3 regions of the Pseudomonas sp. L7 genome follow, and region 2 is predicted to be linked to each of the others. Evidence: predicted binding sites of a transcription regulator. Region 2 holds the regulator's gene; each other region holds the start of a gene.
The links. Region 2 encodes FliA, which starts transcription of late flagellar genes. Its sites were predicted from a motif close to CTAAAGTTTNNNNNNNNNNNGCCGNTAA; they were not measured.
Positions count from the first base shown of each region.

Region 1: a site for FliA is predicted at 1,366-1,393, ahead of ACK3BK_RS20095 (methyl-accepting chemotaxis protein). Genes of this name have one in related genera too.
Region 3: a site for FliA is predicted at 1,810-1,837, ahead of ACK3BK_RS24655 (methyl-accepting chemotaxis protein). Genes of this name have one in related genera too.

Region 1 covers NZ_CP176784.1:4,349,338-4,353,487, forward strand. The annotation lists gene ACK3BK_RS20090 (helicase HerA-like domain-containing protein) at 1-1,348, opposite strand, end outside; gene ACK3BK_RS20095 (methyl-accepting chemotaxis protein) at 1,517-3,391, shown strand; gene ACK3BK_RS20100 (glycosyltransferase family 4 protein) at 3,563-4,150, shown strand, end outside.
Region 2 covers NZ_CP176784.1:3,820,531-3,824,680, reverse strand. The annotation lists gene flhF (flagellar biosynthesis protein FlhF) at 1-1,225, shown strand, start outside; gene fleN (flagellar synthesis regulator FleN) at 1,301-2,134, shown strand; gene fliA (RNA polymerase sigma factor FliA) at 2,131-2,871, shown strand; gene ACK3BK_RS17585 (chemotaxis response regulator CheY) at 2,976-3,350, shown strand; gene ACK3BK_RS17580 (protein phosphatase CheZ) at 3,369-4,150, shown strand, end outside.
Region 3 covers NZ_CP176784.1:5,404,120-5,408,269, forward strand. The annotation lists gene ACK3BK_RS24655 (methyl-accepting chemotaxis protein) at 1-1,707, opposite strand, end outside; gene ACK3BK_RS24660 (efflux transporter outer membrane subunit) at 1,954-3,372, opposite strand; gene ACK3BK_RS24665 (HlyD family secretion protein) at 3,369-4,150, opposite strand, start outside.

The DNA.
Region 1 (4,150 bases), 530 kb from region 2:
CCTTGTCGGCCAGACTGTCCGTCTCAACCTTGGGCTGAGGCACCGGCTCCACCGGCTCGCCCTTGCGCTGGGTCAGCAGCTCGTAGGCAGACTCACGGTCGATCGGTTTGTCATAGCGCCCCGCCAGGGGCGATGCCGCGATCAGTGCACTGCGCTCCGCCGTGGTCAGCGGGCCGATCCGCGATTGCGGCGGTGCTACCAGCACGCGCTGGACGATCTCTGGCGTCCCCTTGTCCTGCAAGGTGCCCACCAACGCCTCGCCGATCCCCAACTCGGTGAGCACCGCCAGGGTGTCGAACGCTGGATTGGGACGAAAGCCGTCAGCCACGGCCCTGAGCGACTTCTGCTCCTTGGCGGTGAAGGCCCGCAGCCCGTGCTGGATGCGCAAGCCCAACTGCGCAAGCACGGCATCGGGCAGGTCGCCCGGGGACTGGGTGACGAAGTACACCCCCACGCCCTTGGAGCGGATCAATCTCACCACCTGCTCCAGACGATCCTGCAGGGCTTTGGGAGTGCCGTTGAACAACAGGTGCGCTTCGTCGAAGAACAGCGCCAGCACCGGCTTGTCGGCGTCGCCGCGCTCCGGCAGTTGCTCGAACAGCTCGGCCAGCAGCCACAGGAGAAAGGTCGCATAGACCTTCGGCGCCTCATGCACCAGGCGGCTGGCGTCAAGCAGGTGGATGCGCCCGCGACCATCGCCATCGACCCGCAGCAGATCCTCCAGTTGCAGCGCCGGCTCACCGAACAACGCCTCGGCCCCCTGCTGCTCCAGCGTTGCCAGGCGTCGCTGCAAGGCCTGGGTCGAAGCGGTGGTCATCAGTGCGCTGTCCTCGCCCAGCAACTGCGGGTTGTCCTTCAGATGCCCAAGCAACGCCTTGAGGTCTTTCAGGTCGAGCAGCAACAGGCCCTCGCGGTCGGCAACCTTGAACGCCGCATAGAGCGCCGCCTGCTGGCTGTCGGTCAGTTCAAGCAGGTTGCCCAGCAGCAACGGGCCCATTTCACTGAGGGTAGTGCGCAACGGATGACCACTCTGCCCGGCGATGTCCCACAGGCTCACCGGGTAGGCCTTGGGCTGGTGGGCGAGCCACGGCATCCCGGCAATGCGTTCGGCCACCTTGCCCTGGGGCGAACCCGCCGCCCCCAGGCCACACAGGTCGCCTTTCACGTCTGCGGCGAACACCGCCACCCCCGCGTCGCTGAACACCTCGGCCAGACGCTGCAGGGTCACGGTCTTGCCGGTGCCGGTTGCTCCGGCGACCAGTCCATGGCGGTTGGCCAAGCGCATGGCCTGGCTGACGGGCAAGCCGTCTAGACCGGCACCTACAACGATTTGCGAAGAATCCGACATCTTATTTCATCCTCTTCTCAAGCTTTGCCTAAAAGCGGCCGATATGCAGAGGCGATATTGACCCGAAATACAGGACACAACCCACCAAGGCTCACCGGATTGTTGCACTGTTTTCTGCTGTGCTTCGTGCGAGCGACCCGATAAAACCTTAGCGGACCCGACGACGTCATGAACAAAAGCCTTCGTTTCAGCCACAAGATTCTCTTGGCGGCCTCTCTGATCGTGATACTGGCCTTTGCGCTGTTCACCTTGTACAACGACTATCTCCAGCGTAATGCCATTCGCGCCAATCTGGAGAGTTACCTGGCAGAAATGGGCCAGTCCACGTCCACCACGATCCGCAACCTGTTCGAAGGGCGGATCCGGCTGGTGGAAAACCTTGCGCAGAATATCGCCCAGCATCCGGCCGATGCCGAAACCCTGATGGGCCAACAGGCGCTGATCTCCAGCTTCCTCACGGTCTACCTGGGCAAGGTCGACGGCGGCTTCAGCGTGCGCCCCGACAGCAAGATGCCCGACGGCTACGACCCGCGCGTACGCCCCTGGTACAAGGACGGGATGGCCGCCAGCGGTCCCCTTCTCACCGAACCCTACATCGACATGACCACCAACAAGATGGTCATCGGCATCCTCGACAAGGTCTCCAGCGATGTCGGCGTGGTCGGCGGCGACCTGGCGCTGGACGGCCTGGTACAGATCATCGACTCGCTGAACTTCGGCGGCATGGGTTACGCGTTCCTGGTCAACGACCAGGGCAAGATCCTGGTGCACCCGGACAATGCCCTGGTGATGAAATCGCTGTCGGAGGCCTTCCCGCAGAACACCCCGAAACTGTCTCGCGAGCTGACCGAAGTGCAGGTCGACGGCAAGGCGCGCCTGCTCACCTTCACCCCCATCAAGGGCCTGCCTTCGGCCAACTGGTACATCGGCCTGTCGGTGGACAAGGACAAGGCCTTCAGCATGCTCAGCACCTTCCGCAACTCGGCGGTGATTGCCACGCTGGTGGCGGTGGTGATCATCATCGCCCTGCTCGGCCTGCTGATCCGCATACTGATGCAACCGCTGCACACCATGACCCGCGCCATGGAAGACATCGCCGAAGGCGAAGGCGACCTGACCAAGCGCCTGAACATCCACAACCATGACGAGTTCGGTGTGCTCGGCAGCGCATTCAACCGCTTCGTCGAACGGGTGCACAGCTCGATTCGCGAAGTCTCCTCGGCCACCGAGCAGGTCAACGAAGTGGCGCTGCGGGTGGTCAGCGCCTCCAACTCCTCAATGCTCAACTCCGACGAGCAGGCCAACCGCACCAACAGCGTCGCGGCGGCCATCAACGAGCTGGGCGCCGCGGCCCAGGAAATCGCCGGCAATGCCGCACAAGCCTCGCAACATGCCAGCTCCGCGCGATTGCTCGCCGAAGAGGGGCAGCAAGTGGTCGAGCACAATATCCAGGCGATGAACCGCCTGTCGGCACTGATCGTCAGTTCCAGCGCGCATATCGAGGCCCTCAACGACAAGACCGTCAACATCGGCCAGATCCTCGAGGTCATCACCAGCATCTCCCAGCAGACCAACCTGCTGGCGCTGAACGCGGCCATCGAGGCCGCCCGTGCCGGTGAGGCCGGCCGCGGCTTCGCGGTGGTGGCCGACGAGGTGCGCAACCTCGCCCACCGTACCCAGGAGTCGGCGCAGCAGGTCCAGGGGATGATCGAGGAGTTGCAGGTCGGCGCCCGCACCTCGGTCGAGACCATGGACCAGAGTCAACGCCACAGCCAGGACGGCGTGCAGATCGCCAACCAGGCCGGCGAGCGCCTGGGCAGTGTGACCCAGCGCATTGGCGAGATCGACGGCATGAACCAGTCGGTGGCCACCGCCACCGAGGAACAGACCTCGGTGGTGGAGTCGATCAACATGGACATCAACGAGATCAACACCCTCAACCAGGAGGGCGTGGAAAACCTGCAGGCCACCCTGCGCGCCTGCTCCGACCTGGAACAGCAGGCCACGCGCCTCAAGCAACTGGTGGGCAGTTTCCGTATCTGAATGCAGCCCCTGTGGGTGCGGTGGTTCGTCCCGACCTGCCTGCCCCCACAGCGTGGCGCCCCGCCGCCCAATCCCGATCGAACAAACTATCCTTCATAAAGGTCAACCTTTAGGCGCGTCACCGTCGGTCTGTTACCGCCGGATGACAGACCCGAAGACGATCCCGGAGGGATGCTGATCGTGCACATCGCTGACATCACCATGTTCTACGCCCCGGCCAGCGGCGGTGTACGGACCTATCTTGATGCCAAACACCATCGCCTCGACGCCATGCCCGGCGTACGCCACAGTCTGCTGATCCCCGGCCCCAGCGCCCGTGACGCCAATGGCATCTACCAGGTGCCAGCCCCGCCCTTGCCGTTCGGCAAGGGCTACCGTTTTCCGGTACGCCTGACGCCCTGGTGCAACGTGCTGCGCGATCTCAAGCCTGACCTGATCGAGGTCGGCGATCCCTACCTCACCGCCTGGGCCGCCCTGGAAGCGCGACGCAAGCTGGACGTGCCGGTGATCGGCTTCTATCACTCCGACCTGCCATTGCTGGTCAGCAACCGCATGGGCAACTGGTTCACCCCCAATGTCGAAGCCTATGTCAGCAAGCTCTACGGCAATTTCGACCGGGTGCTGGCGCCGAGCCAGGTGATGGCCGACAAACTGCGCCGTCTTGGCGTGCGCGATGTGCATGTACAGCCCCTGGGAGTCGACCTGAATACCTTCCACCCCGACAGGCGCGATCCGCACCTGCGCGCCCAGCTCGGCCTT
Region 2 (4,150 bases):
CGGCAACCGGCGTATCGCCGGCGGTGTCGAACTGACGGCCGCGCTGGACTACAAGCTGTCCGCCCTGGCCCCACGCGTGCCGAATGTCGAGCTCGAGGACGAGCTGCGCAAGACCCATTCGCGCATCGCCACCGCCCAGGCCGAGCTGGACGGGCGTGGTGACGCCGAGCTCGGCAACCGGCAACTGTTTGCCGGCCTGTCGCTGACCGCGTCCGAGCCACTGGTCGAGCCGCATGTGGAAGCGCCGGTGCCTGCGCCGGCCCCGGCAGCTCCGGCGGTGGACAAGCGCGTATTCGATGCCATGCGTTCGGAGCTTTCGGGCCTGCGCGAGCTGCTCGAAGTGCAGCTCGGCTCGCTTGCCTGGGGCCAGTTGCAGGGCAGCAAGCCGCAGCAGGCCAACCTCTGGCGTCGCTTGCAGCGCCTGGGCCTGTCTGGCCCGATCGCCCGTGAACTGCTCGACCTGGCCGGTGAAATCGAAGACCCGCGCCAGGCCTGGCGCATGGTCCTGGCGCACCTGGCGCGCCTGATCGAGGTGCCTGAGGTCGAGCCGATCGAGGAGGGCGGGGTCATCGCCATGGTCGGCCCGGCCGGCATGGGCAAGACCACCACCCTGGCCAAGCTTGCGGCACGCTACGTGCTCAAGTACGGCTCGCAGCACCTGGCGCTGGTGAGCATGGACAGCTATCGCATCGGTGCCCAGGAGCAGCTCAAGACCCTCGGGCGCATCCTCAATGTGCCGGTGACCTATGTCGATCCGGGCCAGTCGCTGGCCCAGGCCCTGGAACCACTGCTGCGCAAGCGCGTGGTGCTGATCGATACCGCGGGCCTTCAGGCCAGCGATCCGGCCCTGCGCATGCAGCTCGAGTCGCTCGCCAGCCGCGGCATCGCCGCCAAGAACTACCTGGTACTGGCCACCACCAGCCAGAAGCAGGTGCTGACCGCCGCCTATCACAGCTACAAGCGCTGTGGCCTGGCCGGTTGCATCCTGACCAAGCTCGATGAAACGGGCAGCCTCGGCGAAGTGCTGAGCCTGGCCATCAGTCACGAACTGCCCGTGGCCTATCTCACCGATGGTCCGCGCATTCCGGACGACCTGCAGCTGCCGCGCAAGCACCAGTTGGTGAGCCGTGCGGTCAGCGTGCAGTTGCAGGAAGAGCCCAGCGAAGAGGCCATGGCCGACATGTTCGCTGATCTCTACCACAATCCCGATAAGCGGGCGGGTTGAAGATGAACGGCGCAGGGGGTCGACAGCGGCCCTTCAAGTGGGCGGGTCCCACGCGAGACAAGGTAAAGAACAGACATGGGTAGCATGCATCCCGTACAGGTGATCGCCGTCACCGGTGGCAAAGGTGGCGTCGGCAAGACCAACGTTTCAGTGAACCTGTCCCTGGCGCTGGCCGAACTCGGCCGCCGGGTCATGCTGCTGGACGCCGACCTGGGTCTGGCTAACGTCGACGTGCTGCTGGGGCTGACCCCCAAACGTACCCTGGCCGACGTCATCGAAGGACGCTGCGAGCTGCGCGACGTGCTGCTGCAGGGGCCGGGCGGCGTACGCATCGTGCCGGCGGCTTCGGGCACCCAGAGCATGGTGCACCTGGCGCCGGCCCAGCATGCCGGGCTAATCCAGGCGTTCAGCGAGATCGGCGACAACCTCGACGTATTGGTGATCGACACCGCTGCGGGTATCGGTGACTCGGTGGTCAGTTTTGTCCGCGCCGCGCAGGAGGTGCTGCTGGTGGTGTGCGACGAGCCTACCTCGATCACCGATGCCTACGCCCTGATCAAGTTGCTCAACCGCGATTACGGCATGAATCGCTTCCGCGTCCTGGCCAACATGGCGCAGAGCCCGCAGGAAGGGCGCAACCTGTTTGCCAAGCTGACCAAGGTCACTGACCGCTTCCTCGACGTGGCCCTGCAGTACGTCGGCGCCGTGCCCTACGACGAGTGCGTGCGCAAGGCGGTGCAGAAGCAGCGCGCAGTGTACGAGGCCTTCCCGCGCTCCAAGTGCGCCCTGGCCTTCAAGGCCATTGCGCAGAAGGTCGACAGCTGGCCGCTGCCGGCCAACCCGCGTGGGCACCTGGAGTTCTTCGTCGAGCGCCTGGTGCAGCCTACCAGTGCGGGGCCGGTGCTATGAACGCGAGCGGATTCAAGATGTACAGCAAGGCGTCCAAGGACGCCCAGTACGAGCTGGTCGAGCGCTATGCCCCGCTGGTCAAGCGCATCGCCTACCACCTGTTGGCGCGCCTGCCGGCCAACGTGCAGGTCGAGGACCTGATCCAGGCCGGCATGATCGGCCTGCTGGAAGTGGCCAACAAGTACGACGCCAGCAAAGGCGCGAGCTTCGAGACCTATGCCGGCATCCGCATCCGTGGCGCCATGCTCGACGAGGTGCGCAAGGGCGATTGGGCGCCGCGTTCGGTGCACCGCAACACGCGCATGGTCAGTGACGCGATTCGCGCCGTCGAAGCAAGAACCGGTCGTGACGCTAAAGATCACGAGGTTGCTGCCGAACTCCAATTGGGTCTCGACGATTATTACGGGATTCTGAACGATACCTTGGGCAGCCGCCTGTTCAGTTTCGACGACCTGCTGCAGGACGGCGAACACGAAGGGCTGCACGAGGACGGTGCCAGCGGCCAGGTCGAGCCGTGGCGGGATCTGGAAGACGAACGCTTCCAGGCCGCACTGACCGACGCGATCGCCAACCTGCCGGAGCGCGAGCGCCTGGTCCTGGCGCTGTACTACGACGAAGAGTTGAACCTCAAGGAAATCGGGGAAGTGCTGGGGGTCAGCGAGTCGCGTGTCAGCCAGTTGCACAGCCAGTGCGCAGCGCGTCTGCGCAGCCGGTTGGGTGAATGGCGGGCACGGTGAACCCGGGTTCGATGCAGTCGTTTTACGTGGTGCCGAATTGATTGAGCGCGCGCTTGCCAGACGAGCGCGTTTAAGACTGCTTGGAGGTCTAATTGAACAAAGATATGAAAATCCTCATCGTTGACGACTTCTCGACGATGCGGCGGATCATCAAGAACCTGTTGCGTGATCTGGGCTTCACCAACACCGACGAGGCCGACGATGGCACCACGGCCCTGCCGATGCTCGAAAGCGGTCATTACGACTTCCTGGTGACCGACTGGAACATGCCCGGCATGTCCGGTATCGACCTGCTGCGCAAGGTACGTGCCCACGACCGTCTCAAGGGCATGCCGGTGCTGATGGTGACCGCCGAGGCCAAGCGCGACCAGATCATCGAAGCGGCCCAGGCCGGCGTCAACGGCTACGTGGTCAAGCCTTTCACCGCGCAGGTACTCAAAGAAAAGATCGAGAAGATCTTCGAACGCGTCAACGGCTGAGCCATGTCTGGGGGCGCTATGGAATCAAGAAACGATTCTCTGGGGGAGTTCGAGTCGACCCTGAAGAAGCACGCCGAGCAGCTGGTGCAAAGCCTGGAGCGCGGCCAGTTCGGCGAGGCGGTGCAGCTGATCCACCAGCTCAACCAGACCCGTGACCGTGGCCTTTACCAGGAGGTCGGCAAGCTCACCCGCGAGCTGCACAGCGCCATCGTCAGTTTCCAGATCGATCCGCGCATGCCGCAGGCCGAGGAAGTGTCGCAGATCACCGACGCCACCGAACGGCTGTCCTACGTGGTCCGGCTGACCGAGAACGCGGCCAATCGCACCATGGACCTGGTCGAACAGAGCACGCCGGTGCTCAACGACCTGGCGAGCGAGGCCCAGACCTTGTCCGTCGACTGGCAGCGCTTCATGCGTCGCGAGGTGGCGGCGCCGGAGTTTCGTGAGCTGGTCAAGCGCGTCGACAGTTTCCTGACGCACAGCGCCGAAGGTAACCGCAAGGTGGCCGGCCACCTCAACGATATTCTCCTGGCTCAGGACTATCAGGACCTGACCGGGCAGGTGATCAAGCGGGTGACCGCACTGGTCACCGAAGTCGAAAGCAATCTGCTCAAGCTCGTGTTGATGGCCAGTCAAGTCGACCGCTTTGCCGGTATCGAACATGACCACGATCAATTGCGTGCTGAAAAAGATGAAGAAAAACATCCAACTCGGGGTGAAGGTCCGCAGATTCATGCCGATAAGCGTGAAGACGTCGTGTCCGGTCAGGACGATGTCGATGATCTGCTGTCCAGCCTGGG
Region 3 (4,150 bases), 1.6 Mb from region 2:
TTCCTGCATCAGGCGATTGCCCTGCTCCAGGGTGCTGATGGCATGCCCGGTCTGCTGCTGGATACTGGCGATCATCCCGGAAATCTCGTCGGTGGCCTGACGCGTGCGCGCCGCCAGGCCACGCACTTCGTCGGCGACCACGGCGAAACCACGGCCCTGCTCGCCAGCGCGGGCCGCCTCGATGGCGGCGTTGAGCGCCAGCAAGTTGGTCTGCTCGGCAATCGCGGTGATGACCCCGACGATGCCGCCGATTTCCTGCGACCGTGCGCCCAGGCTGTCCATCACCGTGGCGGTGCCGCCCAGCGCCTCGGCGATCTGCTTGAGCGAGACGGACGCCTGGTCCATGGCGCTGCGGCCGATGCGCGTCTGCTGGGCGTTGTCCTGGGCCATGCGCTCGGTGCCGGCCATGTTCTCGGCGATGTTCATCGACGTGGCGCTGAACTCCTCGACAGCGCCAGCCATGCTGGTGATCTCGCCTGACTGCTGCTCCATGCCCTCGCAGGCACCAGACGAAAGCCCGGCCAGGGAGCGCGAGCGCGCGCTGACCTGCTCGGAAGCACTGCGAATGTGCTCGACCATGGTCGCCAGGGCATTCCCCATCTGGTTGAAGCTGCGCGCCAGTTGGCCAATCTCGTCTTCGCTGGTCACCGCCAGGCGCGCACTGAGATCACCCGCGCCCAGGGCTTCGGCCTGGCGCACCAGATCGTCCAGCGGGCGCAGCTTGCGCCGCAGCAGCCAGAGCGTGGCGAGCACGGCCAGGACCATCGCCAGCAGGCTGCCGATCGCCAGGCGCAGGCCGACACTCCAGGTCACCTCGCGGATTTCCGCCTCGGGCATGCTCGCCACAACAGTCCACGGCCCCTCGGCAAAGGGTTCGACCACGCTGAACAGTTGCTGCTGGCCGTTGGTCCAGAAGCGGCCCTTGGCGCCCAGGCCGGCCACTGCGGCAACCGCAGCCTGCGGATCGGCCACGCCCGCAGGCGGCACCAGCCACTGCCCCTGGTTGTCGAGCAGCGCCAGCGAGCCGGTCTGGCCGATGCGGAAGCGCTTGAGATTGGCGAACTGCGCATTCTGCGCATCGGTGTAGTCGAAGCCGACGAACAGCACGGCGATCACCCGGCCGCTGGCATCGCTCACCGGCACGTAGCGGGTCATGTAGTTGCGGTCGAACAGCAGCGCACGCCCTACATACATCTGCCCGGCGAGCAGCTTGGCGTAGGCCGGGTGCTGGCGATCCAGCTGCGTGCCGATGGCGCGGCTGCCGTCCTGCTTCTTGAGGTTGGTGGTGATGCGCACGAAGTCATCGCCGCTGCGCACGAACAGCGTCGCGATGCCGGCAGTCATCTGCTGGAATTCATCGACGACCCTGAAGTCGTTGTTCATCAGCTGGTCGCCCAGGTACAGGGCGGGCGTGGCCTGGCCGGCTACCTGCACGGTCTCGCCGGCATGCAGCGACAGGCCCGAGGCGAAACGGCGCTCGAACAGGCCACTCAGGCGCTGGGTGTTGTCCTTGAGCGAGCCGTGGAAGGTATCGAGCTGGTCGGCCAGCAGCCGCGCTTCACTGGCCAGGTGTTGCTGGCGGGTGGCGAGGTTGGCGTCGTCCAGCGAGCGCAGGGCGAACAGGGTACTGCCGGTGATCACCAGCGCCAGCACGATGGCGAGGGCGATGCCGAGTTGCGAGGCAATCCGGGCACGGGGTCGAGACATTGCGAAGCTCCTGGCAAGAGGCCGGGATCGTCCTGATCACGCTGACCACCCGCTTCATATTGAACGGGAAATCGCGTCCTCTTCCGGGACGCTGGTGCTAATAGATCGGCGTCGCGGGGGAATACTTGAGTGTCGGACCGGGAAATGCGCAAACGTTTTCCATGCGGTGTGACCGTGGAATCGCGGCGCCTGCTTCGCGGGCAAGCCCGCTCCTACAAACTCACCAATACAACGACGCGGTGCTACTCACTGCCCCGCTGTGGCCTTCCAGCCACCACCCAGCGCCAGGAACACGCCGATCTGTCCCATCGCCACCTGGGTATTGGCTGCCGCCAGTTGCGCACGCACGTCGGTGTAGGCGCGGGTCGCCTGCAGGTCGGCGAGGAACGACTCGCGCCCGGCCTCATAGCGGCGATGGGTCTGGTCGGCCGCTTCCTGCGCCGAACGCTCGGCGTCGGCCAGGGCATCGCGACGGTCCAGCAGGGCGCTGTACTGCGCCAGGCGGGTCTGGGTTTCGCGGATGGCGTTGAGCACCACGCCATCGAAATGCGCCAGCGCGGCCTGGGTCGAGGCTTCGGCTTCGCGGATCCGGGCGCGGGTGCCGTTGGTTGGGATGGCCCAGCTGATCTGCGGGCCGAAGCCCCAGCGGTTGGTCGAAGGCTCGCCGAGGTTATCAAGAATGCCGATGGTGCCGACCTGGGCACCAATGCTGATGTTCGGATACAGGGCGCCGGTGGCCACGCCAATGGTCGCGGTGGCAGCCGCCAGTTGGCGCTCGGCCTGACGCACGTCGGGACGGCGCTTGAGCAGCGCCGCGCCATCGCCCACAGGAATCAGTTGGGCCAGATGCGGCAGCTCGGCGCACTCGGCGGTGCCAGGCGGCAACTGGTCGACCGGTTTGGCCAGCAATGCGGCGAGGGTATAGAGCCCAGCCTCGCGCTCGGCCTTGAAGCGCGGCAGCTCGGCGCGCAACGACTTGAACTGGGTCTGCGAGCGAGTGACGAGGGTCTCGTCGCCACGGCCGGCATCGCGCAGGCGCTGGTTCAACTGCACGCTCTGCTGCTGCAGGTCGAGCGATTCGCGGGCGATGTGGTACTCCTCATTGGCCGAGCACACCTGGGTGTAGGCCTTGACCACATCGGCCACCAGGGTGATGCGCGCGGTGTCGGCGGCTGCCTGCACCGCGTCGGCATTGGCCTTGGCAGCTTCGGTGCCGCGCTTGAAGGTGCCCCACAGGTCAAACTGGTACGAGGCGCTGAGAATCGCCTCGCCGATGTTGGCCACCGGGACTTTCTCCGGCAGCAGGAACGCTTCGCCGGACTCCTGCAGACGCTGGGCACCGGCCTTAGCGCCGCCGCTGAAGCCCCCCTGCGACTCGGCGACCTCGACCTGCGCGCGGGCCTTGGCGATATTCGCCGCCGCCACGCGCAACTCGGTGTTGGCGCTCAACGCCTGGCGCACCAGCGCATTGAGGCGCGGGTCCTGGTACAACTGCCACCAATCATCCGGCACCGGTGCCGACACCACGCTCGCGGCATCCTGGCGCAACGGGCCGTTCAGGTCGCTGCGCTGCACCGCGGCATCCTCGGGCACCTGGTAGTCGGGGCCGACCATGGCGCAGGCCCCCAGCGACAGCGCCAGCCCTGCCAGCATCAGGCGCTTCATGGCCGCGGGCCCTCGATGATCGACACTGTCGCGGTACGCCCGGCGATCATGCGGAAATCTGCCGGCACCTCATCGAAGGCGATGCGCACCGGGATCCGCTGGGCCAGGCGCACCCAGCTGAACGCCGGGTTGACGTTGGGCAACAGGTTGGCGCCACTGACGCGGTCACGGTCCTCGATCCCTGCCGACAGGCTTTCGACATGGCCGCGCAGGCGCGTGTCATCGCCCATCACGCGGATGTCCACGGCATCGCCGACATGGATGCCACTGAGCTTGGTTTCCTCGAAATAGCCATCGACATGGTACGAGGCACTGTCGACCACCGACAGCACTGGCCGGCCCGCCGTGACGAACTCATGGGCACGCGGGGCGCGGTCGTTGAGGTAGCCATCCACCGGGCTGCGCACCACCGAACGGTCGAGGTTGAGCTGGGCGGTATCGACCGCCACCTGCGCCTCGCTCACCGCCGAGCGGGCACGGGCCTCGCGCGACTGGCTCTCTTCAAGCTGCTCGGCCGCCACCAGGTTGCCCAGCTTGCGATTGCGCCGGGTTTCGCGGGCGGCCTGGGCCAGGGTTTCCTCGCGCTCGGCCAGGGTCGCCCGGGCCTGGCGCAAGGCCAGGCCGAAGCGGTCCTGGTCGATGGTGAACAGCACGTCACCACGCTTGACCACCTGATTGTCGCGCACCTCGACCTTCTGGATCAGCCCGGACACATCCGGGGCGATCTGAATCACGTCGGCGCGGATATGGCCGTCGCGGGTCCAGGGGGCGAACATGT